Regions from separate parts of the Sporanaerobacter acetigenes DSM 13106 genome, predicted to be linked through region 3. Evidence: riboswitches for the same ligand, from Rfam matches in the RefSeq annotation. Region 3 holds a riboswitch; each other region holds the start of a gene.
What was found. A riboswitch is a leader RNA that binds a small molecule or an ion and turns the genes downstream of it on or off. The one in region 3 is predicted to bind cobalamin.
Positions count from the first base shown of each region.

Region 1: linked by a shared signal. The riboswitch ahead of BUA21_RS07295 (ABC transporter substrate-binding protein) and the one ahead of BUA21_RS10520 (sirohydrochlorin cobaltochelatase) in region 3 are both predicted to bind cobalamin.
Region 2: linked by a shared signal. The riboswitch ahead of sucC (ADP-forming succinate--CoA ligase subunit beta) and the one ahead of BUA21_RS10520 (sirohydrochlorin cobaltochelatase) in region 3 are both predicted to bind cobalamin.
Region 4: linked by a shared signal. The riboswitch ahead of BUA21_RS04495 (DUF2292 domain-containing protein) and the one ahead of BUA21_RS10520 (sirohydrochlorin cobaltochelatase) in region 3 are both predicted to bind cobalamin.

Region 1 is NZ_FQXR01000006.1:46,106-54,022, reverse strand. It holds gene BUA21_RS07310 (cell division protein FtsA) at 1-1,196, shown strand, start outside; gene BUA21_RS07305 (VanW family protein) at 1,296-2,687, shown strand; gene BUA21_RS07300 (DUF2225 domain-containing protein) at 2,725-3,396, shown strand; cobalamin riboswitch at 3,443-3,621, shown strand; gene BUA21_RS07295 (ABC transporter substrate-binding protein) at 3,727-4,695, shown strand; gene BUA21_RS07290 (FecCD family ABC transporter permease) at 4,711-5,760, shown strand; gene BUA21_RS07285 (ABC transporter ATP-binding protein) at 5,777-7,030, shown strand; gene BUA21_RS07280 (Cof-type HAD-IIB family hydrolase) at 7,108-7,917, shown strand, end outside.
Region 2 is NZ_FQXR01000002.1:99,255-107,171, forward strand. It holds gene sucD (succinate--CoA ligase subunit alpha) at 1-273, opposite strand, end outside; gene sucC (ADP-forming succinate--CoA ligase subunit beta) at 295-1,455, opposite strand; cobalamin riboswitch at 1,672-1,855, opposite strand; gene BUA21_RS00495 (MATE family efflux transporter) at 1,892-2,311, opposite strand; gene BUA21_RS00500 (oligosaccharide flippase family protein) at 2,343-3,071, opposite strand; gene BUA21_RS00505 (retropepsin-like aspartic protease) at 3,106-3,453, opposite strand; gene BUA21_RS14835 (hypothetical protein) at 3,446-3,601, opposite strand; gene BUA21_RS15010 (hypothetical protein) at 3,895-4,077, opposite strand; gene BUA21_RS00520 (zf-HC2 domain-containing protein) at 4,334-4,993, opposite strand; gene BUA21_RS00525 (RNA polymerase sigma factor) at 4,974-5,477, opposite strand; gene BUA21_RS00530 (TolB-like translocation protein) at 5,732-7,069, opposite strand; gene phnE (phosphonate ABC transporter, permease protein PhnE) at 7,403-7,917, opposite strand, start outside.
Region 3 is NZ_FQXR01000011.1:10,558-18,474, forward strand. It holds gene cbiQ (cobalt ECF transporter T component CbiQ) at 1-543, shown strand, start outside; gene BUA21_RS10510 (energy-coupling factor ABC transporter ATP-binding protein) at 548-1,354, shown strand; gene BUA21_RS10515 (hypothetical protein) at 1,422-1,613, shown strand; cobalamin riboswitch at 1,678-1,853, shown strand; gene BUA21_RS10520 (sirohydrochlorin cobaltochelatase) at 1,952-2,725, shown strand; gene BUA21_RS10525 (FecCD family ABC transporter permease) at 2,741-3,742, shown strand; gene BUA21_RS10530 (ABC transporter ATP-binding protein) at 3,745-4,536, shown strand; gene BUA21_RS10535 (ABC transporter ATP-binding protein) at 4,559-5,395, shown strand; gene BUA21_RS10540 (ABC transporter permease) at 5,398-6,132, shown strand; gene BUA21_RS10545 (ABC transporter substrate-binding protein) at 6,158-7,171, shown strand; gene BUA21_RS10550 (ATP-binding protein) at 7,234-7,917, shown strand, end outside.
Region 4 is NZ_FQXR01000004.1:100,551-108,467, reverse strand. It holds gene BUA21_RS04500 (sulfatase-like hydrolase/transferase) at 1-1,430, shown strand, start outside; cobalamin riboswitch at 1,560-1,746, shown strand; gene BUA21_RS04495 (DUF2292 domain-containing protein) at 1,860-2,015, shown strand; gene BUA21_RS14890 (DUF4430 domain-containing protein) at 2,109-3,125, shown strand; gene BUA21_RS04480 (ABC transporter ATP-binding protein) at 3,144-3,839, shown strand; gene BUA21_RS04475 (COG1361 S-layer family protein) at 3,836-5,659, shown strand; gene BUA21_RS04470 (ABC transporter permease) at 5,656-6,975, shown strand; gene BUA21_RS04465 (DUF4430 domain-containing protein) at 7,166-7,917, shown strand, end outside.

The DNA.
Region 1 (7,917 bases), on a different contig from region 3:
ATTTTGATTCAAGTGAAAAACTTAAAATTAATTTAAATAAAGAAAACACTCATGAATTTTCTGATATAGTAGGGGTAAAATATAAATTAACTACAGAAGAGATTATTTCAAATATTGAAAATGAAATAGATAAATTGGCTAAAGAAATAAGTGAAAAAATAATTGAGTACAATGGGAAGGCTCCAAGTGCAGTATTTTTAGTAGGTGGTAGTAGTCAAATTCCTACATTAAATGAACATATTGCCAATTGTCTGGGACTTCCAAAAGAAAGAGTTGCCATTAGAGATATTAGTTTTATTGAAAATGTAGAAGGCATTGAAGATGAGCTTAAAGGACCAGATATAGTTACTCCTATTGGGATTGCCATGGAAGGAGTCAACAGCAAATACAAAAATTTTATTCAAATATATATAAATGGAGAGGAGATAAGGGTATTCAATACAGAAAATATAAAGGTATCGGATGTACTGATTCTTATTGGATACAATCCTAGAAAATTGATTCCTCAAAGGGGAGAAGATTTCATATATTATGTAAATGGGAAGAAAAAGCTCATAAAGGGAGAGCTGGGAAAACCAGCAGAAATATATGTAAATGGTACATTTGCCAATTTGAATACAGAATTAAAGGATAGAGATTTTATTGATTTGAGAGATAGTACCAAAGGAGATAAAAAAATATTATATCTTTATGATTGCATTCCTAAATCTAAAGTGATAGTTTTAAATAATGAAGAAGTAAATTTGATTAGGGAATTGCAAATAAATGGTCTAGAAACAGAAGAAAATATAATCATAAAAGAAGGAGACAGAGTAGAATATTTTGAAATAAATACTGTTTATGAATTGATAGAATATATGAATATGAATATACATGATTTGAAAATATATAGAAATTCTAAAGAAGTGGATTTATATACTGAATTGGAAAATGGCGATGTATTGACGATTGGAACCCAAAATGGGACAAGCAATATAAAAGATAGCCAAAGGGAAATATGCTTGAGTATAAATGGAAAAGAAAGAAATTTTCAACATGAAAAGAAAGAATTTGTTTTTGTTGACATATTTAACTACATTGATTTTGACCTTTCAAAACCTAGAGGGAAACTAGTACTTAAATTGAATGGAAGAGATGCAGAGTATTTGGAAAGGTTAAAAGATGGAGATACGATTGAAGTCTATTGGGAAAATTGATTTGTGTCCGCACCTTTAATAGATTACATAACTTCCATATTATGAAAATACAATTTAATTAAACAAACAAATAAAAATATTAAAGGGTGGAGGCATGGCATGAAAAAAGAAAAACAGAACAATAAAAAAAGAAATTTAATTTTACTTTATATTGTAATAGTATTGGTACTATTAGGTGTTGGCAGCTATGGAATATCATCTGTATTGAAGAGAGATACGATATATGAAGGAATAAAAATAGGGAAGTTTGATGTAAGCAATATGACAAAGGCTGAAGCACTAAATAAGATAAAAGGAGAATTGGAAGAAGATTTAGCTGGAAAACAGATGATCTTAAGATATGAAGACAAAACTTATAATGTGAAAATCACCGATCTTGGCTTTCATTACAACTATGAAAAGGCAGTAAACGAGGCTTATAGTATAGGTAGAGAAGGAAACATTGTAAATAAGTTAAAGACTATAATTGACACAAAAAAATATGGGAAAACTCTAGGATTAGAGACGTCTTATGACAAAAATCTTATAAATGATTTAGCTCATGAAATATCTCAAGATATAAATCTAGAAAGTAAAGAGGCGGTATTTAATTTTAATGGAGGAAAAATGCATGTTACTGATGAAATAGTTGGTAGAAAAGTAAATACAGAGTTGTTGAAGCAATTGATTGATGAGAATGTGTATAAGTTGGAGGATGTTGATATACCAGTTGAGAAAATCCAACCAAAGGCTACTAAAGCCCAATTAAGTAGAATAAATGGAGTTATAGGCCAGTTTAGTACTTCTTTTAAAACTAGCAGTAGTGATAGGAAAGAAAATATAAGAGTTGCTGCAAAATCTATAGATGGCAAACTTTTAATGCCAGGAGATAATGTTTCATTTAATGAAACTACTGGTCCAAGAAGCAAGCAAAATGGATATAAGGAAGCAAATGTCATTTTAGAAGGTGAATTTACTCCAGGGACTGGTGGCGGTGTATGTCAGGTATCTACTACATTATATAATGCCCTTTTGAGTGCAGATGTAAAGGTTGTTGAAAGACATCCTCACTCAATACCAGCAAAATATGTAAGCTATGGTCAAGATGCAGCAGTGTCTTTTGGTAGTCTTGACTTGAAGTTTAGAAATGATTTTGATTTTCCTATTTATATTCATACCAAAGTATCAAGTGACACTATTTATATTTATATATATGGCGATTTAAATACTAAGAACTACAATGTAAAAATAGATTCTGAACTTGTAGAAAAAATAGAACCTTTGGTTGAAACAATATTAGATAACAGCTTAAAACCAGGAGAAAAAGTTCTTCAACAAGCAGGAAGAACGGGATATAAGACTAAAACTTATAAGTCAATAATAAAAAATGGCAAAATAGTTAAAAAGGAATTATTGCATTCTGATTATTACAAATCAAGAAAATATATTTATAAGATTGGACCAAAGGTAGAAGAGAAAATTGAAACATCTACAGAAGAAGCTGAAGAATAGATATTGTTATACTATTAGGAGAAATGAGGGAAGGAAATTGGCAGAAGTAGGAGAACTATATGAGAAAAAAATAAATTGTCCAGTGTGTGGTAAAGAGTTTAAGACTAGCAAGGTAAGGCTTTCTAAACTCAGATTAGTTAAAAGAGATTCGGATTTTTTGCCTTATTATGAAGGGGAAAATCCTGTGTTTTATGGTGTGTTTGTGTGTCCACATTGTGGATATGCTGCATTAGAAGAAAATTTTAATAAAATAAATTTTCAAGGAAGAGAGACAATAAAAAAAGAGGTTTCATCTAAATGGAACGAAAGAAGTTTTTTAGGAAAGAGAACCATTGAAGAAAGTATTGCTGCATATAAACTGGCGCTATTTTGTGGAGAACTCTTGGAGGATAAAAATTATGAACTTGGAAATATATGCGTTAGATTGGGATGGCTTAATAGATTAAAAGAAGATGAGGATGAAGAAGAGAGATTTTTAAGTTTAGCTAGAGAACTTTTTAGCAATGCTTATTATAATGAACCTTTAAACAATGAATCTATGAATCCATTGACTGCAGCTTATTTGATTGGAGAAATTTCCAGAAGAATGGGAGATAGAGATGAAGCAATAAAGTGGTTCAATACGGTACTTAAGGATCCTGAAATTAAGAGTAATATTGCATTAGAAAAAATGGTTAGGGAACAATGGCAAGTAGTTAAGGAAGAATAAATGGCCTTGAATGTTTAAAAAATATTTGATATTATTTTTGAGAGCTAAATTAAATATTAAATTGGGTGTTTCTAATGAAACTTAAAAGGGAAAGTGGTGAAAATCCACTGCAGCCCCCGCTACTGTGTGTGAGGACGAATCAACAGAAGCCACTGGATTTCTGGGAAGGCGTTGATAGTAGGAAGATTCACAAGTCAGGAGACCTGCCTAAATTTAGAGCCTCGGAGGGAGGGATGTATAGAATTGTATAGTTTTTGCCCTATTCTCTAGTTACTGAGGACTAGGGTTTTATTTTTGACTAGAAAAGATCATAAAATGGAGGGAAAACTTATGAAAAAAATTAGCTCTAAAAAATTAATTGTATTATTTTTAGTTTTGGCAATGGCTTTAACTACCTTTACAGCTTGTGGCAAAACAAATTCAAATGAAGATGTAAAACAAAATGAAGAAGTAGTAGAGGAAAAGGAAAATAAAGTTCAATATCCTATGGAAGTAGAAGATCAGTTTGGAAATAAAGTGACAATAGAAAATGAACCTAAAACAATAGTTTCATTGGCTCCAAGTCATACTGAAATACTTTTTAGTCTTGGATTAGGAGATAAAATCGCAGGTGTAACTGAATACTGTGATTATCCAGAAGAAGCTAAATCAAAAGAAAAGGTTGGAAGTTTTACTGGAGTAAATATTGAAAGAATAATTGAATTAGATCCTGACATTGTATTTCAATTTGGTCCTGGCGATGAAGAAGTAAATGCAAAAATAAGAGATGCAGGAATTGTTCTTTTGTGCTATGAACCAGATTCTATTGATGAAGTCATGAATTTGATTCAAAGTATTGGCACTGTGACAAACACTGAGGATGAGGCCACAAAAGTTGTAGATGATATGAAAGCAAAAAAAGATGAAATTGTAAATAAAGTAAAAGATGAAGAAAAAGTTAAGGTGTTCTATGAAATATGGAATGATCCATTGATGGCAGCAGGTCCTGGTTCTTTTATGGATGAACTTATGACTCTAGCTGGAGGCGAAAATATAGCAAGTGATGCAGAAGGAGAATATCCACAGTTTGATATGGAACAATTAATAGAAAGAAATCCTGATGTTTATTTAGGAGCTAAAGATAGCGAAGAAAAAACTGTTGAGTCAATAAAAGAAAGACCTGGGTTTGAAAATATAAATGCTGTAAAAAATAATAGAGTGTACTTATTGGATCCAAATATAGTTTCAAGACCCGGACCAAGAATAATAGATGCATTGGAATTAGTTGCAAAGTCTATTCATCCAGATGCATTTAAATAAAAAGTAGGGATTTTTATGAGTTTAAAAAGGTCTAAAAATAAATATGCTACTATTGTTGTATCTTTGGTGCTTGCATTGATATTTTCTGTAGTGCTTTTTTCTACTATTGGGACAGCAAATATAAAAATTTTAGATACTTTTAAAATAATTGGCTCTAAGCTTCCCTTTATTGGTGGGAAAATAAATATTGATGGTATACCAGACTCTCACAAAACTATAATTCTAAAAATAAGGTTGCCTAGAGTTTTGCTTGGGGTCTTAGTTGGAGCTAGTCTATCAAGTGCAGGAGTTGCTTTTCAAGGAATGTTTAAAAATCCTATGGCTGATCCCTATGTTATGGGAATTTCATCAGGGGCGGCCTTAGGGGCTTCTCTTGCTATAATTTTGGGCATGAGAAAAACAATATTTGCAATATCACCTATATCATTTTTTGCTTTTATAGGTTCTCTTATAACGGTATTTTCTGTGTATTTTATTTCTAGAGTAAAAAATAAAGTGCCAGTTACAAATTTATTGCTTTCAGGAGTTGCTATTGGTCAATTTTTAACTGCTATAATGTCTTTTTTGATGGTCATATATTCAAAGGATATGGAAAAAATAATATTTTGGACTCTAGGCAGCTTATCGGGGAAGGGATGGGAACCCCTTATAAGAATAGCTCTTCCGACTATAGCATCTATTGCAATTTTAAATTTTTTTGCGAGAGACTTAAACATTATTTTAACTGGTGAAGAATCAGCCAAAAGTTTAGGTGTAGAGGTTGAAAAAATAAAAATATATATATTGGTATTGTCATCTTTTATGACTGCTATGGTGGTATCTGTAAGCGGTATAATAGGTTTTGTGGGGCTTATAATACCTCATATTGTAAGGCTTTTGGTTGGACCGGATCATAGAATATTGCTTCCATCTGCTGCTCTAGTAGGGGGAATATTTATGATATTTGCAGATACTATAGCTCGAACTATCATTTCTCCTGTTGAAATTCCTGTAGGAATTATAACTGCCATGTTTGGAGGACCGTTTTTTATATATTTGCTGAGAAAGAAAAAGAAAGGAATTTAAATTTAGGAGTGAAACTATGGTTAAAGCAATAGAAGTCCAATCATTAAATTTTGGATATAAAGATGATTTAGTACTTAAAGATATTTCTTTCTCATTAGAAGAAGGACAATTTATGAGCATCATCGGACCCAATGGGTCTGGAAAATCTACATTACTCAAAAACATATGCAATTTAGAAAAGCAAAATAGTGGGAAAATAGAAATCCATGGTAAAAATATTGTTCAATATAAATCCAAAGAATTGGCAAAAAAGATTGCTCTTGTTCCTCAAGATACTTTTATATCCTATGATTTTCCAGTATTTGATGTAGTACTCATGGGTAGATTCCCTTATTTAGGTAGATTTGATAAAGAAACAGATGAAGATTTTGAAATAACTAAGGAAGCTTTAAAAATCACCAATACTTTTTATTTAAGAGATAGAAATATAAATGAAATAAGTGGAGGGGAAAGACAACGTGTCATTATAGCTAGAGCATTAGCACAAGAACCAGAGATCATATTTTTAGATGAACCAACCAGTCATTTGGATATAAATCACCAGATGGATTTATTAAATATCTTAAGAAATTTAAACAAAGAAAAAAATACAACTATTGTATTGGTTATTCATGATATAAATTTGGCTTGCAGATATAGTGATATAATTATGCTTTTAGACAAAGGCGAAATCTTAAGTATTGGAAGTCCTAAAGAGGTAGTGACTAGAGAAAATATTGAAAAAGCTTATGGATTAAATACCATAATAGAAGAAAATCCTTATACAAATAGTCTTTATATAGTTCCATTATCGTTAAATGGTATAGTCAAAAAAGCAAACAAAAAAGAAAAAATTCATATCATATCGGGTGGAGGTACGGGTAGAGAGATAATCAGCAAATTAGAAGAAGCAGGATATGATCTTTCTCTAGGAGTAATAAATGTAGGAGATAGTGATTGGCAATTGGGGAAAAAGCTGTCCATAAAGATGGTGGAGGAAGAACCATTTTCTCATATCAGCGAGAAAGCTTTCAAAAGAAATATTCAGTTTATAAAAAAAGCGGATATAGTAGTCTTAGGTAGTACTCCTTATGGAAAAGGAAATATGAAGAATTTAGAGGCAGCACATTTAGCACTTAAGATGGGGAAAACAGTGTATTTTTTAGATGCTTATTCTAAAGATAATAAGTTTGACTATGCAGACGGAGAGGCAGAAAAATTGTTGAATGAAATGAAGAAAAAAGGACTTCTGGCGATAAATTCTATAGATGAAATAATTAAAAAGGCTTAACATAAGCCTTTTTTGTATTATATTTCGCATACTTTTATGGTATACTTTATGTGATTTATAGAAATGGAGGTAGAAATATGAGTTATAAATTAATTGCAACTGATATGGATGGAACATTATTAAATAGTCAAAACAAGATAACAGACAGGAATAAAGAAGCGATTTTAGAAGCTTTAGAGGAAGGAGTTAAAGTGATTCTCTGTACAGGTAGAATATTTACCTCTGCTCTTTATTATGCAAAAGCCTTGGAACTTGATACTCCTATAATTGCTTGCAATGGTGCATATATAGGAGAACAAGATAAATCAAAAATAATTTATGAAGAGCCAATTTCGCTTCAAACTTTTAGAAAAATAGTAGAAATTGCAGAAGAGGAAAAGATGTATTATCATTTCTATGATGATAGTACTTTTTATGCAAGGGAGTTAAATGATACTATAATGAATTATATGAATTGGAACAAAGAAAGAGATGAAATGGATAGAATAGATATTAGAATAGTAGAAGATCCATTAGATGCAATTGAAGAAGAAAATAGCAAGGTATATAAAATAGTATTTGTAGATGAAAATAGGAGGAAACTGAAAAATTTTAGAAAGAAGATATCAACAATTGAAGGAATAGAAGTGGTGAGTTCCTGGTGGAGCAATATAGAAATCATGAATGAGGGTGTTTCTAAAGGAAAGGCTTTAAACAAATTGTGTGAAATGTTAAATATAAGTATGGATGAAGTAATAGCCATTGGAGATAATGAAAATGACATACCCATGTTAAAAACTGCAGGACTTGGAGTAGCTATGAAAAATGGAGAAGAAGTTGCTAAAGAGGCTGCTGATTATATTGCTGATACCAATGATGAAAGTGGAGTTGGAAAAATTATTGAGAAA
Region 2 (7,917 bases), on a different contig from region 3:
TTCTAGTTCTGCGTCAACTGCCTCTAAAATTGCATCTGCAGCAAATTTTGCAGGAACATATATAATAGATGCATTTGCTTTAGTTTCGTAGGCAGCTTGTTTTACAGTGTCAAACACATTTATGCCTTCCACTTTTGTATTTCCTTTAAAAGGACTTACACCAGCAACTATATTCGTACCATATTCAATCATTTGTTTTGTATGATAAGAAGCTGTATTTCCTGTTATACCTTGAACTATTACCCTAGTAGATTCATCAACCCAAATACTCATTCTTATACCACCCCCACAAAATTATTGAACTAAACTAATTATCTTCTTAGTTCCCTCATCCATATCTTTAGCAGTAAATATATTAAGTTTTGAATCCTTTATTATTTCCATACCTAAATCCATATTTGTTCCTTCCAATCTAATTACAAGTGGAATATTTAATGCCAACTCTTTAGTTGCATTTACAATTCCCTTGGCAATAACATCACATTTCATTATTCCGCCAAATATATTGACAAAAATCCCCTTAACTCTGGAATCAGATATTATTATTTTAAATGCATTGGTTACATTTTCTTCTGTTGCTCCTCCTCCAACATCTAAAAAGTTTGCTGGTTCTCCCCCATAATACTTGATAGTATCCATTGTAGCCATTGCCAATCCTGCTCCATTAACTACACATCCAATATTGCCGTCCAAAGATATATATGACAATCCATACTTTGATGCTTCTATCTCTTTTTCATTTTCTTCACTTAAATCCCTATAATTACATATATCTCTATTTCTATATAGACCATTTTCATCAAAGTTCATTTTTGCATCTAAAGCTAACAATTGTTTATCTTCCGTTACTACTAAAGGATTTATTTCTAGCAGTGTACAATCTTTATCTACAAAACATTTATATAAATTCATAACAACCTCTACAAATTGATTTATCAACTCCTGTGGAATATTGATATTAAGGCCTATCCTCTTAGCTTGGAATTCTAATACTCCAAGTAATGGATCAATAGATTCTGTAAATATCATATCAGGCTTTTCTTTTGATATTTCTTCAATATCAGTTCCACCTTCTTCAGAAGCTATAAGAGTTATCTTTGACTTTTCTCTATCTAAAACAAAAGCTAAGTAGTATTCTTTAAAAATATCGCAACCTTCTTCAATCAAAACAGCCTTTACTTTCTTTCCTTTAGGCCCAGTTTGAGGTGTCACTAAGATTTTACCTATTAACTCTTTAGAATACTTCTTGACATCATCTATTGAATTTGCTATTTTTATACCTCCAGCCTTTCCCCTACCTCCAGCATGAATTTGTGATTTCACTACTGCAATATCAGTACCTATTCTCCAAGCAGCTCTCTCAGCATCTTCTGGATCATAAATAACTCTACCATTAGGTACTGGTATACAGAAGCTTCTCAATATCTCTTTTGCTTGATACTCATGAATATTCATACTTTTCCCTCCCATTTCTTGTAGTATAAAATGAAAAAACTCAGCAAAAATTTGCTGAGTTATTACCACGGGATTGTAGACATAAAGAAAAAAATCTTTCTATTGTTATAGAAAGAGCATTATTAATAATCAGATTAAGCACACATATTTAATACATATGAATAAATCATATGCTTAACCTACTTTTAATAGCATCTCCCCATCCTCGTGAGTAATAAACAGCTTTTCCCATTGGCAGGTCTCCTGACTTAAGAATAACAAACCTTAAACCTTCCCATACTTTTAAGTACAGTGGTAAACTTAAGGTTCTATCTATCACAGTGGCGGGACCGTGTCGGAATTCAACCGAACTTCCCTTTTAAACAATCATTAAGATTGTACCAAATGGTCACTATATTAAATTCTAAATAGATACTATCATGAAAAATTATAACTGTCAATTGATATGTCGAAAACGAAACTTTACTATACTTCTCAATGTAACTAAATCTAACAAAAATATAACAAAAATTCGAAGATAAAATCCAATAAAGAAACCATTAATACCAAATTTAGGGTTCCCAACAAGAAAATATACTAAAAGTAGTTGAATACTCATGCCTATCAATCGATTTATTGTTATAGCAGTATGTTTGTTTAGACCTTGAAGAATGCCAGAGAAAGTATGCTGTAGTGCCATAAATACAGTGCTATAGCTAAGAATTCGTAAATATTCTCCTACTTTTTTATCATTATATAGAAAAACAGCTAATGGTTCAGAGAAAAGTCTATAAAGAATAGATAATGGAATAGATATAATTAAGGTGATTTTAATAGCAAACAATATATCCGCTTTCATATTTCTATAGTTTTTCAAAGCCATTTGCTCAGATAAACTAGGAACAATATTAATAACCAGTGATTGTTAAGGGTCCTGCTATTTTTATTATTTGATTTAATATATCAATTGAATTTAATTGTATATAACAAGGATAAGAAGATTTTTTATTTTCCCTTTTATAAGCAAGTATTAGCCAAATTAATCCGAAAAACTCACCAATACTTATTCCACATATAGCTACTAAGACTCCAAATTCCAGTTCTACAGGATAAGAATAGTGGAGGAATCCTAAAACAATCAAAAACCTAGATACATTATTGATAATTTCAGAAACACTAGCTACTCCAACCTTCTTGAGTCCATAATAATATCCTCTTATAACAGAGTTAATAGATATAATAATTATTATTGGAACGAGAAAATATATAGACTGTAGCATATTTCTATTTTTAAATATTTTCTCACTGATAGGATTACTTAAACAAACAAGAATAAAGCTAAGTACAATTGAAAGGATGAAATTTAATATAATTGAAAACTTAAGTATTTGGTAAACATTTTCTTTATGATTCTTTGAATTTTCTTGTGCAACTAATTGAGATACTGCCATAGGAACTCCAGCAGTAGTTATAATCATAAATATCATAAGAACAGACATTGACATTTGAAATAGTCCCATTGCCTCTGCTCCAATTAAATTTGACAACAAAACATCATAACTAAATCCAATAAATGCTATGATGAAGTTCATTGCAGTCATTAAAATTGACCCATATACAAAGGAAGACTTTTTCAACAGATCACCTCGTCAGCTTTAGCCATATAATCATTTATATTCTTGTAAGTTTAAAGAAATACATACCTATTATTACATATATTTCAAAACCATAGTCCATAACTCCCACTTCAATTGTAAAGTTATTAATTATTAAGTTCCCAAGATTTATTGTATCAATAATCTTCTTGTATACAAACTCTACTCCACCAACTCTGGAAATAGTTTCTATAGTATCATCTTTCTCTATTGTAATGCCTAGCACATCAACCTTGTCCATTTTAAAAACAGTTCCTCCTGATCCAGTATCTATAAGTACATTGTCCAATACCATAGATTTGCCTTTATAAAAAATAGTAATTTTACAAAACGGAAATCCATATTTAAAATCTAACTTAACCATACTTTCTAACCCCAATCCAATTTCTCTCTTCTATTTTTAATTCTTTATTGTTTGTGTGATAGACATACATTTCTCTACTTTTGTCTTTTTTATGTTTTTGAGAGTATTCTTTAAGAGCATCCCTACCCTCATCAAATATATTAATCACTGAAAGTTATTCAATAACTCTTTGTCCTTCCTTAAAATATGCTTCTATGACCTCAAATAGTAACCATTTATTTGGGTGATTTACTCTTGCTTCTGACCATTTCAAAATCATCAACCTCCTTCGAAACACAAGTTCTTATTATTTATATTATACTTTATATTGAAATATTTGTCATTATAGAACGCTCGTTTTTATTGAGGTGAGCAATGTGGAAGAATTAAATTTATTTAAAAATATAATTTTCCAAGCAAGAAATACATAAATCATTGATGTCATTACCTTGACACGATGGGTTATACTTTATTTATTATATTTTGATTAAATATACTTCCTATCTTTACTTTAAAAAATTCATCTTCCCTAATCATCGCATTATAAGGCTGCGATGTAAACTCAATAATTGTGTTAACTACATGATCAAAATTAAGTTCATATCTTAATATTTTCTTACAAAAATTATCCCATCTTTTTTGCATTTCGACATCTTTAGTTAACCTTGCAATAACAGCTACAGAATCTTTTTCATATGGTGTTCCCCCACATCTAAATCATTCGAATAGTTCTTTAAAAGATAATCTGCATCAACTGTTGGACTTGTGGTAAATCCACTAATGGAATATAGTAAAAATCCACCCTTAAGAATAAGATTTTCTTTATATTTTGATTCAGAAAGTCTCCTAATAAATTCCTCTTGGCAAAATAGATTTAATAATTATTTTCGCTTTTGTCATTTTATTTCTCCCATATCAATACTGCATTTTCTAATAGTGTATCCCAATTGTTTTCCTTTTCAAAAATTTCTCTTGCATCAAAATCTGCATAGTAAATTGCGTCCACATTTTCTTTCTTATCCAATGGGAAGATAAACCTACGTTCATCACGGGTTTCTTCTTGATTAATCAACTTTCTTGTATGTGATTTTGCAAATGTTTCAGTATAATATAAAAAGATAACATTTTTTTCTTTACCGTCGATTTTGAGCGTAATAGGATGCGTAGCTGCTACAGAATAATAACTTACTCCATAATAATGAGAAACAAGCATATCGTCGTCCTGTGTTTCAATTTTAATCAACGATTCCTCATAAGGTACAACCTTATTGTGATGGAAGCTAAAAGAAAAAACTCCAAACAGGATTAAACCTGTAAGTATAATAGATAAACCTGAAATAATAAGTTTTTTATTTCTCAACTTTTTTTTGAAGCCCTTAATAAGGGGAGCTTCTTTTTCAGCTGGAATAAATATTTCTTGTTTCATTAACTTAACTTCTTTTTTACATTCTTCACAATGCTCTAAATGTTCTTCTACCATTTCCTTAGTATCATCGCTTACAACCCCATCAACATAAAGAGGTAAAATATCTTTAATTATATTACAATTGATCTCTTTCATTGTTCATCCCCTCCATATATTCAATAACTTGCTTTCTTGCTCTGTGATAAGTCACCCTTGCCCATCCAGAGCTTTTCCCAAAGAGCTTGCCTATTTTCTCAAAGGGCAATTCGCCAAACACTCGTAGAAAAAAAACTTCTTTATAGGGTTCTTCCATAGTGTGAAGAAACTGATGGATGATAAAGGCATCTTCTTCATTCACAAGATGTTCTGATATAATGACTCCCGTATCAAATATATCATCAAGTGAATCATTGCCAATTTTATTCTTTCTTTTCTTTTGATATGAAAAATAAGTGTTTTTTGCAATTGTAAATAACCAAGCTCGAATATCTTTGGAGCCATCGAAGCTATTAATGGACTTCAATGCTTTAAAAAATGCTTCTTGTGTAACTTCCTCCGCTATATTCTCATCGCCAGATAAAGACCTTATATATAAAAACACCTCCCGAAAATACAGATAATATATCTCCTCGAAGTCCATGCCTTTTCACTCCCTTCACTTATATAACTTCCGAAATATGCTTTCGTTACAATATATTTAAATGATAAATTACAAGTTTTATTCTAATATAACATAATCTCCAAAGCAGTTTATAGATATTAGCTATAATTATATTGATTGAATTATTTCTAAACAAAAAAACCAGTCAAGATTTCCGCTTTAAATCTCAACTGGCTTCCTTTTAATTAATTATAATAGCACGTTCCCAAGGAGCTGTGTCTAATATCTTTCCTTTAACGTGCACTACAAAATATATCCATACTCTTTTCCGTCTCTAGATATCCATAAAACCCAAAGGCACTGCCTTCATTGTGATAGTCAAGTATAATATTATCTGCTAATATTTCTTCCTTTCCATCAACTAGCTTTATTAGACTGTAATATCCATTGCCTTTATATCTACTAAATAATATTTCATCTTTAGATATACTTATAGGCATGAAATCGAAATAATCCCCTTTTGTTATTTTCTTTGTCTTTGAAGTTTTTATATCTACTTCGTAAATATTGTGTGGTTGATTTTCCCAATCATCATACGCCTTGTTAAAGTCCATTTCCCAAACATCCTCTAAACTTTTAGTTGCTGAATATAATAATTTTTCTCCATCTAGCGTAAAACTTGGAGTCATAGCAACCAAATCCTTATACATAAATTTAATTGTTTTATATGTTTTATCCTTATTTATGTCTACTAAGATAACTTCTTTATTCATAATCATATCCCTATTGCCACCTTCAATTAGACCAATTAAATTGTTATACTTTGGATTTATAGATAAATGGTTTTTATGAGGTAATGTTGCTATATCTGTAAACTCTGTATGTGTCTTTTCCTCCACATCATATATCCCTATGCCTATTCCATCTGCACTCAATGAAGCTGAAGCAGGTTTCTCCATAATATAAATATACTTTCCATCTTCTGTTACATCCCATATAGCAGGGTCATATCCAATCATTTCATCAGTGGATTTCCGGCCCTCTATTATTATATTTGTTGAAAATGTCTTGTTTTTTGAATCATACTCATTTAAATTTACTTCTATGATACCATTATTGACAGCAAAATCTCCTTCTCCCGTCGTCCATTTGCTTATCTTTATGCCATAAATAATATTTCTATTAGATGCTTTAAAATTATCATAGTAGTATTCGTCTAAATGTTTAGTTTTTTCTTTGGTCAATACATTAAACATTGTAAACCCTGGTTCATTAGTAGCATACACTATAGTTTTATCATCTGTCCAATCATAGGAAACAATTTTATCTGCTATTTTTTCATACTTCTTTTCTTTCATATCATATATATAAAGACTATCTTTATTGGTATAGGCTATGTAATCTCCAGATTTTGAAATAATGGGATAGCTAAATTCTTTTCCTTCATGAACTTCAGTCTCTTCTCCATTATTTAAATAAGAAAAATATAGTCCATCTTCTTTGGTATATACTATAAAAGAATCATTCTCTCCTATAGACTTGTTAGGCATATTAGCGCAAGCTACAAGAAATCCAGATACTAACACTAAAATTAAAAGAAAAATTAGAATTTTGTAACGCAAAATAGACATATTAACACCTCCAATCTAAATTTTGTTTTAATACTGGGCAACATAAAAGCCGCCACATACACAGGCGGAGTCGGATGGAAAACTAGTTTTATGGTAATTTTAGTTTCATCGAACTTTTATATTTTTTGATGTCATTCCTTTGACACGAGGAGTTATACCTAATAATGAGTTATTTGCTGATTTAGAACGAATCAAAAAATCTAAGCCTATAAGCGCATTAATTCTATCATTCGGATCAATAACACCAAAATCCAATTTGATATCTTTTAAAACTAAACTTCCAAATATTCTGTTGCAATAATTGTATGGAAGGCTCCTATATCTATTATTACATCATCTATAATAGTTGGAGGCCATTTGACTTAATTTATCTATTATTATTATCATTATGGATATACCAAGAAGTAGAAAACCTACCTTTCCCCAATTTCTCCACGTTATATTCATAACTAATGTAGTACCTATTCCACCAGCACCTATTACTCCTAGAATAGTAGAATTTCTAATATTTGATTCTAATCTGTATAATGCCAATCTAATAAATGTTGGAAATGTATGAGGTAGTAGTCCATGTCTATAAGACTGCAAATTAGTTGCTCCTGTTGTTGTTATGCTATCTTGTATGTTTTTCCCCTCATTTTCCAGTACTTCACTATACATTTTGGTAAGCACACCCGTTGTATAAATACTAAGAGCCATAGCTCCAGCCATAGGGCCTGGTCCTACTCCCCTGAAAAATATTATTGCTGTCACAATTGGCGGAAATGTCCTTAAAATATTTATAACTCCCTTTAAAAATATAGAAACTCCTTTGCTAGGTGAGGTATTGTATGCAGTTAGATATGAAA
Region 3 (7,917 bases):
ATGTTTATATTTACTACAGTGATAGCCAAGATTCCAATTAAAAATTATTTAAAGTTTTATTATGCACCATTGGTATTTTTACTAGTCAGCATAATCACCATAGTTATAAATAAGTCAACAAATAGAGAGGTCTTTTTATGTTCCATAAAGATTGGGCAAAATTATTTTGGTATAAATGAGAATAGTTTAAGTGAATCAATTTTTATAGTATTTAGGGTACTTTCTTGTATTTCTTCTATGTTTTTTTTGTCACTGACAACGTCAATAAATCAACTGATAAAGGTATTTAAAAAATTGAAATTTCCTCCTGTAATGGTGGAACTCATTGTTCTAATTTATAGATTTATATTCATATTTCTGGAAGAAAGCAAAGAAATATACAATGCACAAGAGATGAAATATGGGTATGTAGGAATGAAAAATTCTTATAGATCTATTTCTCTTCTTGTCAAATGCTTATTTATAAGGATTTTTGAAAAATATAGGGACATGATTATTTCATTAGATAGCAAATTGTATAATGGTGAGTTTAAAGTAGGGTGATAAAATGATTGAGACCAAGAATTTAACTTATTTTTATGAAGATGGTACAATGGCATTAGAAGATGTAAGTATAGATTTAAACAGGGGTAGAAAAGTTGGCATAATTGGCTCTAATGGGTCTGGAAAGTCTACACTTTTTCTAAATATGATTGGAATTTTGAAGCCTAAAAAAGGAAAAGTATTATATAAAGGGAAAAGTATAGAATACAATAAAAAATATTTAAGAGAATATAGAAGTGAAGTGAATATAGTATTTCAAGATCCAGATAAACAGATATTTTATTCTAATGTATATGATGATGTGGCTTTTGCCTTAAGAAATATGGGATATGAGGAAGAAGAAATATTGAGAAGAGTGGACAGGGTTTTAAAAAGGGTAGGAGCTTATGATTTTAAAGAAAAACCTGTCCATTTTTTAAGTTATGGACAAAAAAAGAGAATTGCTATTGCTGGTGTATTGGTTATGGATGGAAGTACAATATTGTTTGATGAACCTACAAGTGGACTAGATCCAGTTATGACTAGAGAAGTCATAAATATTATAGAGGATATAAGTAAGGAAAAAAACATAGCTATTTCTAGTCATGACATGAATTTGATATATGAGCTTTGTGATTATATATATATATTAAATAATGGAAAAGTCATAGCTGAAGGTTTAGTTGAAGATGTGTTTGTTCAGAAAGAAATTTTACAAAAAGCTGGGCTGGATGAGCCATGGCTTGTAAAACTTCACAAGAAATTAGGAATTCCCCTTTTTAAAAATGAAGAAAAATTTTTTGAATATTGGTCTGAAAAGTATGGAAAATAATTCAGAAAATATTGAAAATTATCTTTATTTACATAGGTTTATAGTGTAAAATATAGAAAAGGATATTTTGGATAAAAAGTTAAAAAGGGGCTGGGAAGAAATGAGTTTACAATATGATGAGGAGTATGATGAATTGCTGGGGGAAGTAGAAAAAATTATTCTCGAAAGGTATGTAGATCAAAAAGACGAATTGATTGACTATTGTTTGAGCTTAGATAAAGATGAATTAAAAAATCTATATATGGATATTGCTTACTGATTGGTATTTGACAAAATTTTATTGTATTCATGTTATTTTTGTGATAGTATGAATTAAGTACAAGTGAATAAATGAAAGTATAGGTATTTTATTTAAAAGGGAAATCGGTGAAAATCCGATGCAGCCCCCGCTACTGTAAGTGGGTACGAAATCAATATAGTCCACTGGATTTTTTCTGGGAAGGCATTGAAAGTAGGATGATCCACAAGCCAGGAGACCTGCCTATGGCTTTTTTGAGTAAGTCTTCGGTGGGAAGTCTGAGCTTTTTTGTTGTGTTTAAAAAAAGTAAATCCTATAGTCCTCTGAAGACTGTAGGATTTTTTTATTGAGGTGATGATATGAAAAAAGCTATTTTAGTTGTAAGTTTTGGTACAACTTATGAAGAGACAAGAAAAATTTGTATAGAGAGTGTGGAAAATAAAATTAGAGATAGATTTTCTGACTTTGAGGTGAGAAGGGCTTTTACTTCTCAAATGGTGATAAATAAATTAAAAAATAGAGATGGAATAGTAGTAGATAATGTGAGTGAAGCATTGAATAGGTTGAAAAGAGAAGCATTTGAACAAATATATATACAATCTCTCCATATAATACCTGGTCATGAATTTGAAAAGTTAATTGGACAAGTTCATGATTTTGAGGAAGAAAATAAGAATATTCATATAAGTATTGGAAGACCATTGTTGTTTGATGAAGGGGATTATGAAAAAGTAGTAAATGCATTGGATATTTTAAATTTGAGGGAAAATGAAGCAATGGTATATATGGGGCATGGTACGGATCATGCCAATGATAAATGCTATGATTTGCTTCAGCAAAGCTTTAGAGAAAAAGGTTTTCAAAGAATTTATATTGGTACAGTTGAAGGAAAGAAAACTATTGAAGATATAATTCCTATTTTGAAGGAAGAAAAAATAGACAAAGTCATATTGAAACCCTTTATGTTGGTTGCAGGAGATCATGCCAACAATGACATGGCGGGGGATGGTAAGGATTCATGGAAAAGTATACTTTTAAAAGAAGGATTTCAAGTGGCAACATATATAAAGGGATTGGGAGAAATTGAGAGTATACAAGAATTGTTTGTTTCTAATTTAAAAAATATGATTTAGTCAGGAGAAATGATAATGAGCAGTTGTGAAGAAAAAAATGGAACGAGTAAGGGATTTATATTGATTTTACTTGTAGTTTTGTGTATTGTAAGTTTTTTTGTAAGCATTGGGAATGGTGCGGTGAAAATATCTCCTAGAGAAATAGTTGATGCAATTCTTTTTGAAAAGGATACGATTAATTATCAAGTTATATGGAATGTGAGACTTCCTAGAACTATAGTGGCAGGCCTTGTAGGAATATGCCTTTCACTGTCAGGAGCTATTTTGCAAGGGATCATGAGAAATCCTTTGGCAGGTCCCAATATCATAGGGGTTTCTTCTGGCGGAGGGCTTATGGCTTTAACAATTCTCATATTATTTCCTGAATTTTATTATTTAGTTCCAGCAGGTGCTTTCATAGGTTCACTATTAGCTACTTTATTTATATATTGTTTAGCTTGGAAAGATGGTGTTCTTCCTACACGGCTTATTTTAGCTGGTGTAGCTGTTTCATCACTTTTAAATGCAGGAATAAATGCTCTTATGACTTTTTTCCCGGATAAAGTTGCAGGGGTCATAGGTTTTATGGTAGGAGGACTTTCAGCTACTACTTGGTCTCAAGTAAAATTGTTGTTTCCATATGCAGTTGTAGGAGTGTTTTTGACTATGTTGATTCCAAATAAATTAAATATATTGATGTTAGGTGATGAGGTAGCTACTGGGTTGGGACTAAATGTAGAGAGAACTAGATTTAGTTTTATAGTTCTTTCCTCTTTACTTGCAGGAAGTGCTGTGAGTGTTGTTGGACTTTTGGGATTTGTAGGTCTTATAGTGCCTCATATGGCTAGGCTTTTCATAGGTTCAGATTATAGATATTTGTTTCCAGCTTGTGTTTTTTTTGGAGCTTCAGTAGTTATATTGTGTGATACTTTGGCTAGAGTACTATTTGCACCTATGGAAATTCCTGTAGGAATTATAATGTCAGCTCTTGGCGCTCCATTTTTCCTATACTTATTAAGAAAAAAGGAGAGTGTTTAACGGTGGGAATCAAAGTACAAGATCTCTATGTGAACTATGGTGAGAAAGAAGTTATAAAAGGTGTAAACCTTCAAATTGAAGATGGACATGTAGTGACTGTTATCGGACCCAATGGTTCGGGAAAATCAACTATTTTAAAGTCTATATCTAGATGTTTAAAACCTGTAAAGGGCAAGGTTTATTTAGATGATGAAAATATTTACACTATTAATACCAAGAAAGTGGCTCAAAAATTAGCCATACTTCCTCAAGTGAAAAACGTATCTTCTGATGTAGTTGTAGAAGAGCTGGTTTCCTATGGAAGATATCCACATTTGGGATTTGGAAAGAAATTAAAAAAAGAAGATTTGGAAATTGTAGATTGGGCCATAGAAAAGACTGGGCTTAAAGATTTAAGAAAGAGATTTGTAGCTACCCTTTCAGGAGGAGAAAGACAAAGAGCTTGGATAGCTATGTCACTTGCTCAAAAACCTAAAATATTGCTACTTGATGAACCTACTACTTTTTTGGATATTTCTTATCAATTAGAAGTACTTGAACTTATAAAAGAATTAAATCAAACCTTAAATCTTACAGTAGTCATGGTTCTTCATGATTTAAATCAAGCTGCTAGGTATTCTGATGAAATATTTGTTATAAAGGATGGAAAACTGTCCAAATCTGGATGTCCAGAAGATATAATAAATGCCAGTTTGCTTAAAGATGTTTTTAGGATCGAGGCGGACATATATGAGGATTCTATAAACAATTGTCCTTATTTTATACCTAAGAAAATAAACAAGGTTGTTAATTGAATAGGATATGGATGTGATTTAATTGATAGAAATAAATGACGTGTCTAAGATGTTTGGAGAATTTGCAGCTGTAGATAATGTAAATTTGAAAATTCAAGACGGGGAATTTTTAGGTCTTTTGGGTCCTAATGGTGCAGGGAAAACTACAATTATAAAGATGCTCACAGGCCTTTTGAAGCCTACAACCGGCACTATTTATGTAGATGGAGAAAAAATGTCTAGAAACAATATGAAAATAAAAAAGAGAATAGGAGTAGTTCCTCAATATACCAATTTAGACAAAGAGCTGACTGCCTATGAAAATCTAATTTTTGCAGCTAAATTGTTTAAGATAAAGGACTATAAAAACAAAATAGAAGAGCTTCTTACATTTATGGAATTAGAGAAACACAAAAATAAAAAAGCTATGAATCTTTCGGGTGGTATGGAAAGAAGACTTATGATAGCTAAGGCTCTTATCAATGATCCGGATATAATTTTCCTTGATGAACCTACTGTGGGAATTGATTTAAATGGAAGAAGGAAGATATGGGATATACTGAAGGGCATGAAAGCAATGGGAAAGACTGTACTCTTTACGACTCATTATATTGAAGAGGCAGATTATCTGTGCAATCAGGTTTGCTTGATAAACAATGGAAGAGTATTTAAAAAAGAAACTCCTGAAAAACTCAAGAATGATTTAGGCATATATACTGTTGAATATTTTGACAGTGAAATGAAGACTAATTATGAATATTTTAAAGATAAAGATGGAGCAGAAAAGTATATTTCAAGCATTGAATATGTTTCATATACCATAAGGAAAACAACACTTGAAGATGTATTTTATAACTTTACAAATAGAAAGGTAGTATAAAAATGGAAGTTTTTGCTGTATTATGGAGAGAATTTATTTTTTTCAAAAGGAGATTTTGGAAGATAACAACTTCAGCTATTATGACACCCCTTTTATATCTCATAGCTTTTGGCTGGGGATTAGGTAAAGACATAGTCATAGAAGGAGCAACATATATGCATTTTGTCATGCCAGGTATAATTGCACTTTCTACTATGAATACAAGTTTTAATGCTGTAGCTATAAGAATTAATATTTCAAAACTCCATGAAAAAAGTTTTGAATACTATTTAACTTCTCCAGTAAATATGAGTTTATTAGCCTTTGGTCACATTCTTGCCGGTGCGTTTAGAGGAATGTATGCAGCTTTTTTGATATTTCTTATATCATTTATATTTGGTATAAAAATACATATAGATTTTTATTTTGTATTAATTTGTTTTTTAAACAGTTTTTTATTTGCAGCTTTTGGATATGGTGCTGCTCTTTCAATAGAGAGTCACTATGATATGAATAGGTTTACTACCTATGTAATGACTCCTATGTCATTTTTGTGTGGTACTTTCTTTTCACTTAAGAATTTGCCCCCTGTAGTTAAAGAGACAATAGGGATATTACCTCTCTCTCATACTTCCCAGTCCTTAAGAGATATTGTATTGAAAGGGCAGTTTGACCATAAATCTATATTAGCACTTTTAATTTATGCAATAGGATTTTATTTTTTTGGTGTAGCCATGAGTTACAGAGAGATGAATTAAAAATTAAAGAAATGGAGTGGTGAAAATGAAAAAGTCAAAAATTTTAATTTTAATTTTAGCTATTGCAATGGTTTTGTCAGTTTTCACAGGATGTGCTGACAAAAAGGTAAATAATGCTAATGAGGAAGTAAAGAAAGAAGAAAATAAAGCAGAAGTTGTAGAGGAATATGGTATATCTATTGATGAAAATACTGTAACTTTCACAGATGCAAGAGACAAAGAAATAACAATTGACAAGAAACCCGAAAGAGTAGTTTGTTTGTTTAATTCATATTTGGATATTTGGTACAAATGCGGTGGAGAAGTTGTAGGACGAGTAGATTCTGCAAAGGAGAAACCAGTGGAAGGTTCAGAAAATGCAGAAGTTGTAGGTGGACCTGGGGAACCAAGTTTAGAAAAAATTATATCTTTAAAGCCAGATTTGGTTATACTTACTGCAAACTTTAAAAAGCAATTGGAAATAGCTGAAATGTTGGAACAAAATAATATTAAAGTTATTGCTTTGGACAATGAAAACAAAGAAGATTATTTTAGAACTGTAAGATTGTTTACAGCACTAACTGATAGAGAAGATTTATATGAAAAGTATGAAGGAGAAGTAAGGGCTGCTATAGATGATATCATAGAAAAGGCTCCGAAAGATAAGAATTATAAGGTGCTGATACTTTTTGGTAGTGCAAAAGGAGTTACAGTTAGGGGTTCTGATTCTATGGTTGGAGATATGCTAAAAGATTTAAACACTACAAATATTTCAGATATAATCAATGATTCTTCAGATTCTAAAACTTTTAGTATGGAAAAGATAATAGAAGAAGATCCAGATTTTATATTTGTTCAAACTATGGGAGATGTGGATAAAGTCAATGAAAGAGTGAAAAAGGATGTGGAATCTAATCCAGCATGGAGTTCATTGAAGGCTGTGAAAAATGATAGATATATATTCTTGCCAAAGGATTTGTATATGTACAAGCCAAATGATAGATACGGAGAAGCATATGAGAGACTAGCTAAAATATTGTATCCAGAAGTATTTAACTAGAATATAAGCAGCAAGGATTGTGAAAATCTTTGCTGCTTATAGCAAGTAGAGGAGTGATTTATATGGAAGAAAAGAGAATTGTTAAATATCCTTTTTCAGCAATAGTTGGACAGGAAGAAATGAAAAAAGCTCTTATTTTAAATATTATAAATCCATCTATTGGGGGAGTGCTCATTCGAGGAGAAAAAGGGACTGCTAAATCAACAGCGGTGAGAGGTATAACAGAGTTGTTGCCTTTAAGAAAGCAAGTGAAGGCATGTCCGTTTTCTTGCGATCCTGAAGATGAAAGTAAAATGTGTAGAGATTGTAGAGAAAGACTTCAAAAGGAAGGAAAACTTGAAGCAATTCAAGGAAAAATGAAAGTTATTGAATTACCTATAAATGCTACGGAAGATAGAGTTGCTGGAACCCTTAATATTGAGACTGCTATTAAAAAGGGAGAAAAAAAGTTTGAACCTGGAATTCTTGCTTCTGCCAATAGAAATATTCTCTATGTAGATGAAGTAAATCTTTTGGAAGATCATGTGGTAGATATGCTTTTAGATGCAGCAGCTATGGGGGTCAATACTGTGGAAAGAGAAGGTATATCTTTTAGTCATCCATCTAGATTTATTCTTGTAGGAACCATGAATCCTGAAGAAGGAGACTTAAGACCTCAACTTATAGACAGATTTGGCCTTGTAGTAGATGTAGTTGGAGAAAGAGAAACTAATATGAGGATGAATGTGGTTAAGAGAAGAATAGAA
Region 4 (7,917 bases), on a different contig from region 3:
TACTCAGGGACAAGGGCTATACTGCTTGGTCATTTCATGGATACAAAAAAGAATTTTGGAATAGGGATAAATCTTATCCAAAACAAGGATTTGAAAGATATGTAAATGAGGAAGATTTTGAACTTGGAGACATTGTGGCCTTGGGACTAAATGATGAAGACTTTTTTCATCAGTCTATGGACTATATAAAAGAGATGGATGAACCTTTTTATGCGTTCATGATTACTCTTTCAAGTCACAATCCATTCAATATGCCTGAAGAATATCAGGAGATTCAACTAAAACAAGAACACAAAGACACATTGTTTGGAAATTATCTTCAAGCAGTGCATTATGCAGATAAAGCCATTGGTGAATTCTTTAATGAATTAAAAAAAGAAGGAATATATGGCAATTCAATTATAGCTCTATATGGAGACCATTTTGCCATATCAAGTTTAGAGGATGAAAATATAAAGATAATGTCAGAATATCTAGATATTGATTATGATTTTGATTCTATGATGAACATCCCTCTTATAGTTCATGTACCTGGAGAAGATATAAATGAAACTGTTTCCACAGTTGGAAGTCAATTGGATTTTCTCCCTACAATACTAAATATCATGGGAATTGAAAATGAAAAGGGAATTATGTTTGGACTAGATTTGCTGAATTCGGAAGATCAAATTGTAGCTCAACAAATTCACATGAGAAAAGGTTCCTTTATAGATGATGAAAAGATGTTTGTCATGTCTAGGGATGGAATATTTGACCACAGTAGAGCCATAGATTTAAAGACTAGAAAGTCCATACCACTGGAAGAGTGTAGAGAAGGATATGGAAGAGCCATATCTGAAATAGACAAATCTAAATATATTTTAAATAATGATCTTATTGGGAGTATAATCAATGGTTCAGATGAAATAATAGCCAAAGAACCTGAAGAAAAACTAGAAATTCAAAACAAAAACACTATAGGATTTGCAGCAGATACAAAGGCTAAATTGGATGAATACTATGAAGATGGTCTTAGACTTATGGAAGTAGATTTGGAATGGACAACTGATGAAAGATTGATAGTAAATTGTGACAATGGGATGACCGTTGAAGAATTGGAACAATGGATGGAAGACCACACCGATGCCTATATAATCACAGATATGGTTGGAGATAATTCCAAAGCCATGAAATATATAAAGTACAATTTAAAAGAAGTAAAGACTAGATTCATTCCACAAGTAAAAGATATGGAAGAATACTATCTAGTATATACCAAAGGTTTCAAAAACATCATATTTAAAATACCTGATGACAAATACACAGATAAAGAAATACTAGAATTTGTAAAACTATATGATCACTTTGGAATAGCCATATCAGAATACAGAGCAAACAGGGGCCTTCTAAGGAAACTTCAAAAACAAGGCCTCACCACATATATATACTGAGACAGCGGGGACGCTGAGACAGCGGGGACGGTTCTCACTGTCGCAAAATCACCATGATAGACAAAAACCTTTGGAAAAGTATGTGTTGCCTTAAATCAAGATATGGTATATAATGGTGTTAGTTAAAAAATTGAATAAAAATATTTAGGTTCTTTGTATTGGCAAAGATTAAAAGGGAATCAGGTGAAAATCCTGAACGGACCGGCCACTGTAAATGGAGAGTGATTTTTCAATATGCCACTGAGAGTATTCTTGGGAAGGTGAAAGAGAGCTATGAACCATAAGTCAGGAGAACTGCCTAAATAAATTATCTTCATTAACCTTCTTGGATTAGGGTATTGTGATGAATATTTATAATTTTGATATTATTTTAAAGTCTTAAATTCCTTAGAGGGTTTAAGACTTTAAATTTTTAAGGGGGTTGGTTTAATGATAGATGAAAAAAATTCAACGATGGAGCTAACTAATAGGGAAAGAAAGCTCATAGAGATAATAAGAAAAACAGAGTTTGGAGAAATCAATATTATAGTTCAAGACAGTGAACCTATAAGAATCCAAGAATTAAAGAAATCAATAAAACTATAAAATATGCTGACCAGAAAACTGGAGGCACTACTTATAAAAAAGGTAGTGTTTTTTTTGTTTTCATGAAAGGAAAAGAAGTAGGAGGTTAATGATATGAAAAACAAAAAGTTTTTCTTGTTACTACTTTTGATAGCAGCAATAATAGTAGGCGGGGTTCATGTATTTGACATAATAGGTAATTACTTTTTTAATGAAGAAGCATTTGCTAAATCTAATAAACTTGAAATTGAATATTGGATAGATCCAAATGCAAAAGAAATAGAAAAAGATGAAGATAACTATTCTTTGTTAGCTCAACTTAGATCTCAAAAAAACAAAATTCATACAGAAAAACAAGAAAATATAGAAGAAATAGCAGAAATAGAATCAGAATCTAAAAATAATAAAAAATCTGTGTGGGAAAAATTATTAGAATCAAAAAAAGAAAATAAAACATCTACAAGAGATGAAGTTAAAAAAATAGCTAAAAAAGGTAAAGAAGACAATATAGATAAGGAAATAATTGAAGAAGCTGAACCAGTTAATAGTTTTCAAGAAGAAATAAAAAAAGCAATAGAGAAACAGAAAGATAAGCTAAACAAAGATAAAGGCAGCAATGAAAAAGAAAAGCAGACTACAAAAGAAGAAGAAAGACAAAAGGCTATAAAAGAGGCAAAAAAAGAAAAAGAAAGAAAGAAAAAAGAAGAAAGAGAACGTGAAAAAAAGGAAAATATTGTAACAATGCAGATTCGTTGTGATACAGCAGTAGCAAAAGGGATGGCAGATGACCCTAAATGGCAGGGCATAGTACCGCCAAGTGGTGTTATATTACCTCCTACTAAATTCAAAATAAAGGAAGGCGATACAGTTCTTGATGTTTTGATAATGGCAAAAGAGCAATATAAATTTCATATGAGTTATAGAGGCAGTGAAGCATCTGCTTATATAGAAGGTATCAACAATCTCTATGAATTTGATGGAGGGCGTTGGAGTGGTTGGATGTACTGTGTAAATGGCTGGTATCCAAATTATGGTGCAGGAGTATACACACTCAAAGGTGGGGATGTAATTGAGTGGAATTATACATGTGACTTAGGAAAAGATTTAGGACAAGACTGGTTAGGGGATTAACAGTAAAGGTGGGATTCAATGGGAGGATATATAGAACTAAAGGATGTTCAAAAAGAATTTATATTGGGAGATAATGTGATTAAAGCTGTAAGCGGAATAGATTTATCTGTAGAAAAAGGAGAACGGTTACGAATATCAGGACGTTCTGGTTCTGGTAAATCCACACTTTTAAATTTGATGGCGGGTCTAGAGAAAACTACTTCAGGACAAATAATTATTGATGGAAATCGTATTGACCAAATGAACGAAAGGGATCGAATTAGATATAGAAGAAAAACTATAGGTTTTATATTTCAATCCTATAATTTATTGCCTCAATATACAGCGTTAGAAAATGTAGCGCTTCCTTTGGTATTAAGAGGCATAGCACCAAAAAAGAGAATAGAAATGGCAAAGGAAATCATGGAGCAGGTAGGAATATATTCTCATGCTAAGCATAAGCCGAATGAGATGTCAGGAGGACAACAACAAAGAGTAGGTATTGCAAGAGCACTGATTACAAGTCCTCCAATAGTATTTGCTGATGAACCAACAGGAAATTTAGATACAAAAACTAGTCAAGAAGTAATGGAATTGTTGACAAAACTTTTCATACAAAGAGGGACAACCTTTGTATTAGTATCCCATGATGAAGGAATACAAGATTATACTACAAGGACTATATATTTAGAAGATGGGAGAATAATTAATTTTAGTAAGGAGGAAAGCAATTGAATTTGAATAAAAAGAAATGGGCGAGGACATTAGCAGTTTTAGTTTTTATATTAATGATAACTTTAAACTTTATCTATGCTGATGATAATGAAACTAGCAATAAAAAATCAAATATACCAGGTCAGGATAAAATTGAAACTAGTGATAAAAAAGCAATTATAATAGCAGATACAGGTGCAAAGGCAGTAAGTGGTAAACCGGGAGATAAAGTACGAATTGAATTGCCATTAGCAGTTAATAGGGAATATATACCAAGCTTGAATTATGTAATAAGAAATATAACCATAGAGCCAATGATTCCTACAGAAAGATCGGAAATAGAAGATTGGCCTTTTAAAATTAAAAATGCTAGTTATATAAAAAAAATGAAAGACATGACATATAATAGCCGAGCAGATGTGTTTTATGATTTTGAAATTTCAGAAACAGCACAAAAAGGAACATATCCAATAACATTTTTAGTAAATGCTACAATTTGGAGAAAAGATGATATAAATAAAACTCAGATAAAAGAGGATGTAGAATTTGAGCTGATGGTATATGTAAATGTAACGGATGATGGAAGCGAATCCAAAATTATAAATGAATTAGGAGCATTAAGCATAGCAACAGTTGATAAAGACGGTTCTATAATTCCAGCTCCATCAGGAAACGCAGGAGAAAGAATAAAACTCAAATTACCAATAATAAACACCGGAGGGACATTAACGGATATAAATATTAGCCCTGTTATATCAAATTCACTAGATGAGTGGCCTTTTATAGTAGAAGTAATTAATTACGGTAAAAAGATACCTAAAATGAATCCAGGAGATGTTACTACTTTAGAATATGAATTTAGGATATCTCCAGAAATCACCTCTGGAGCTAAGCCAATAAATTTTAGAGCTACATATAAAGAAAATGGAATGATGGGAGAGAGCCTTTTTTCAGCATATATAAATGTAGCTAAAGGGAAAGCAGAAGAAAAAGAGCCAGAAGAATTGCCAGACTCTATACCTAAATTAATGATAGTAAGCTACACAACAAATCCAGAGACAATTTATTCAGGGGAATCATTTGATTTAACATTAGAATTTAAAAATACATCTAAGAATAAAAGCATAAAAAATGCGGGTATTGTTTTAACTCTAGCTGAAGAAGAACTGATGCCTGACATAGGAGAAAGTGATAGTGCCTATATTGACTATTTAGGGCCAGAAAAGACAGCAACTCGTACATTTAAATTAAAAGCATTACCAACTGCTATAAATCCAACATCTACAATAGTAGTTGATATGAATTATGAAACTCCAAAAATAACCCAAGGGACTCAAACACAAGGCATAGTTTTAGAGATAAAGCAAGAAGTCAATATATTCGTTGAAGAGCCAACAATTTATGGAAGTGATAGTGGAATCAATGAACCTATAGCTGTTACTATTCCCATTGTAAATAAAGGGAAAAGCAAAGTGCTAAATCTACAGGTAGATGTTGAAGGAGAAGGAATATCCATGGTGGAAAAATTTTATGGTGGTGATTTGCTTCCTGCTGCCAAAAACAGTGCAGATTTTCAAATAATATGTGATAAAGCAGGTGAAATAGAAGGAAATTTCATCATTTCATATGAAGATATAGATGGGATAGAAGGTATTCAGAAAGTACCTTTCAAACTGGAAATACAAGACAAAGATTATTCAGGAAGTGAAGTTGTACAAGATGAAATAAAACCAAAGAAGAAGAAAAGTAAGGCATTGGCAGTAACTGGAGGGGTAGGTCTGTTGGCAGCAATTGGTGGAGGAGTTTACTATGTTTTGAGGAAAAGTAGGGGTAAAATATGAGAACTTCAGATTTTTTTCGCATGGGATTTATAAATCTTTGGAGAAGAAAAGTAAGAACAATTTTAACTGCTTTGGCTATGACTGTAGGTGTAGCTTGTATAGTAGTGTTGATCTCTATTGGTATTGGTTATGATCAAACCTATAAAGAATCCATAGAAGAAATGGGCAGTTTAACAAAGATAGATGTAATGCCACCAAGAGAATCAAAAGGTAGGGTAGCTTTATTAAATGAAAAGGCAGTTCAATCCTTCAATCAATTGGAAGGTGTTAAGGCAGCTACCCCTGTATTGCAAGTAGTACCTTATTTAAAGAACGGTAAATATGTAGCACCAATCAAGCTATATGGAATAGATATGGAGACTGCTCCTAGTTTTCAGCTTGTACCTTTAGAAGGAGAACTCCCATTAAAAGGTACAAGGCTGAGACCTCAAATAATGCTAACTGATGATGTACAAGACTCATTTGCAGATCCTGAAACTTGGGAAGAGGTAGAGAATGAAAAAATAAAAGAATTTCTAGATCCTATGAAATCAAATATTAGAATGGCATTTGATTATGAGACATTAATGGGGCAATATGAAGAAGGAGAAGATGGAAGAGCAATCCAGACAGGGAACAATTACAAAACTGAAATAACAGGAATATGCAGTAATCAAAACAACAATTATACCACATCAGGATTTATAGAATATAAAATACTAGAAGAAATAATGAAGGATAATCAAGAATATTTGCCTGCCCCTCCAGAAGACTCTGATACTGAAGATGAAGAATTGGCAAAACTTCAAAAATATCAAATGGTATGGGTAAAAGCCAAAGACACAAATTCAGCCCAAGACGTAATAAATATAATAAGGGCTGCTGGATTTGAAACCTATTCATTAAACGATATGTTGGAATCAGTAAAAAAGCAATCTAAACAAATTCAAGGAATGCTTGCAGCAATAGGTGGAGTATCTCTTTTGGTAGCAGGAATAGGTACAGCTAACACCATGATGATGTCAATAAATGAAAGAACAAAGGAAATCGGTATCCTAAAAGTATTGGGAAGCGAATTAACTGATATATTACAAATGTTTTTAGTTGAATCTGCAATTATAGGGGTTATAGGAGGAATAACTGGTTTATTAATGAGTTTTGGATTACAAAAGTTATTACCTGTTTTATTAAGTGAAATGGAAGTAAGGTCTATTATCCCGCCATGGTTAGCAATAGGAGCAGTAGTATTTGCAGGATTAGTAGCAATACTTAGTGCATTAGTTCCAGCTATAAAAGCAATGAGAATCAGTCCACAGGTTGCCATTAGGGCGGAGTAAGGCGAGAGGCATTACCAAGGGGGGTGATTCCAATGGTAAATTGATATAGTCATTTGATTAAATATGACTATAAATAAGATTTAATCATTGTAACCAATACCTATTGTTAGGAGAAATTATCCTAACGGCAAGAGAAAAGTAAATAGAATAGGCTATTTACAAAAAACAAATTTTAAAAGGGGGCAAAAAGATGTTTAAGAGATTTGGAAAAAGCAGTAAGATTTTAAGTTTGATGTTAGCTTTAATTATGGTATTTGGTTTGACAAGTACTGTATTTGCGACAAACCAAGGGGATGGAATTCTAGATATTTGGGCTACTAATGGAAATATTCATGCAGAAATGAATGCAGTAGAAGTAGGTGGAGTCACTAGATATACTGGGTATATAGAATTTCCAGAAAATTCAGCTCAGGATTTAAGTCAAGTTGAAATAAAGGCTGCATTTCTTAAGAAATATAACTTAGAAGTAAACGGTGTAAATTACCAAGATAATATGCCTGTAGACTTTTCTAAGGGATATGTAGACTTTAAATTAAAGAATAAAAATGGTACAGAGTTTAGAAACTATAAGATCAATGCAGGTATAAAAGGTCAAGATATAAATTTAACAGTTGAATTCAATTTTGAAAATGCAGTAGATTGGTATAGAGGAAATTATAGTACACCAGGAAGTTATAATCCACCTGTACGAGATAATTCAACAGAACCAGCAGCTATAGTTATTAAACGGGTATTGGAAGAATTATATCCAGGTTTGCATTTAGATAACGAACAAGAATTAGTAGAACCAATTGAAATTAGAGATCTTAAAGTTAAAGTTGGTACTACAGCTATGGATGCAACAAAATATGCAGCTGCAGATGTAATTAAATTAGTTGGGGCAGATTCAGGATATATAAGTGAAATAGGTAAATATGGTGGACGATATACTCTTCCAGATAG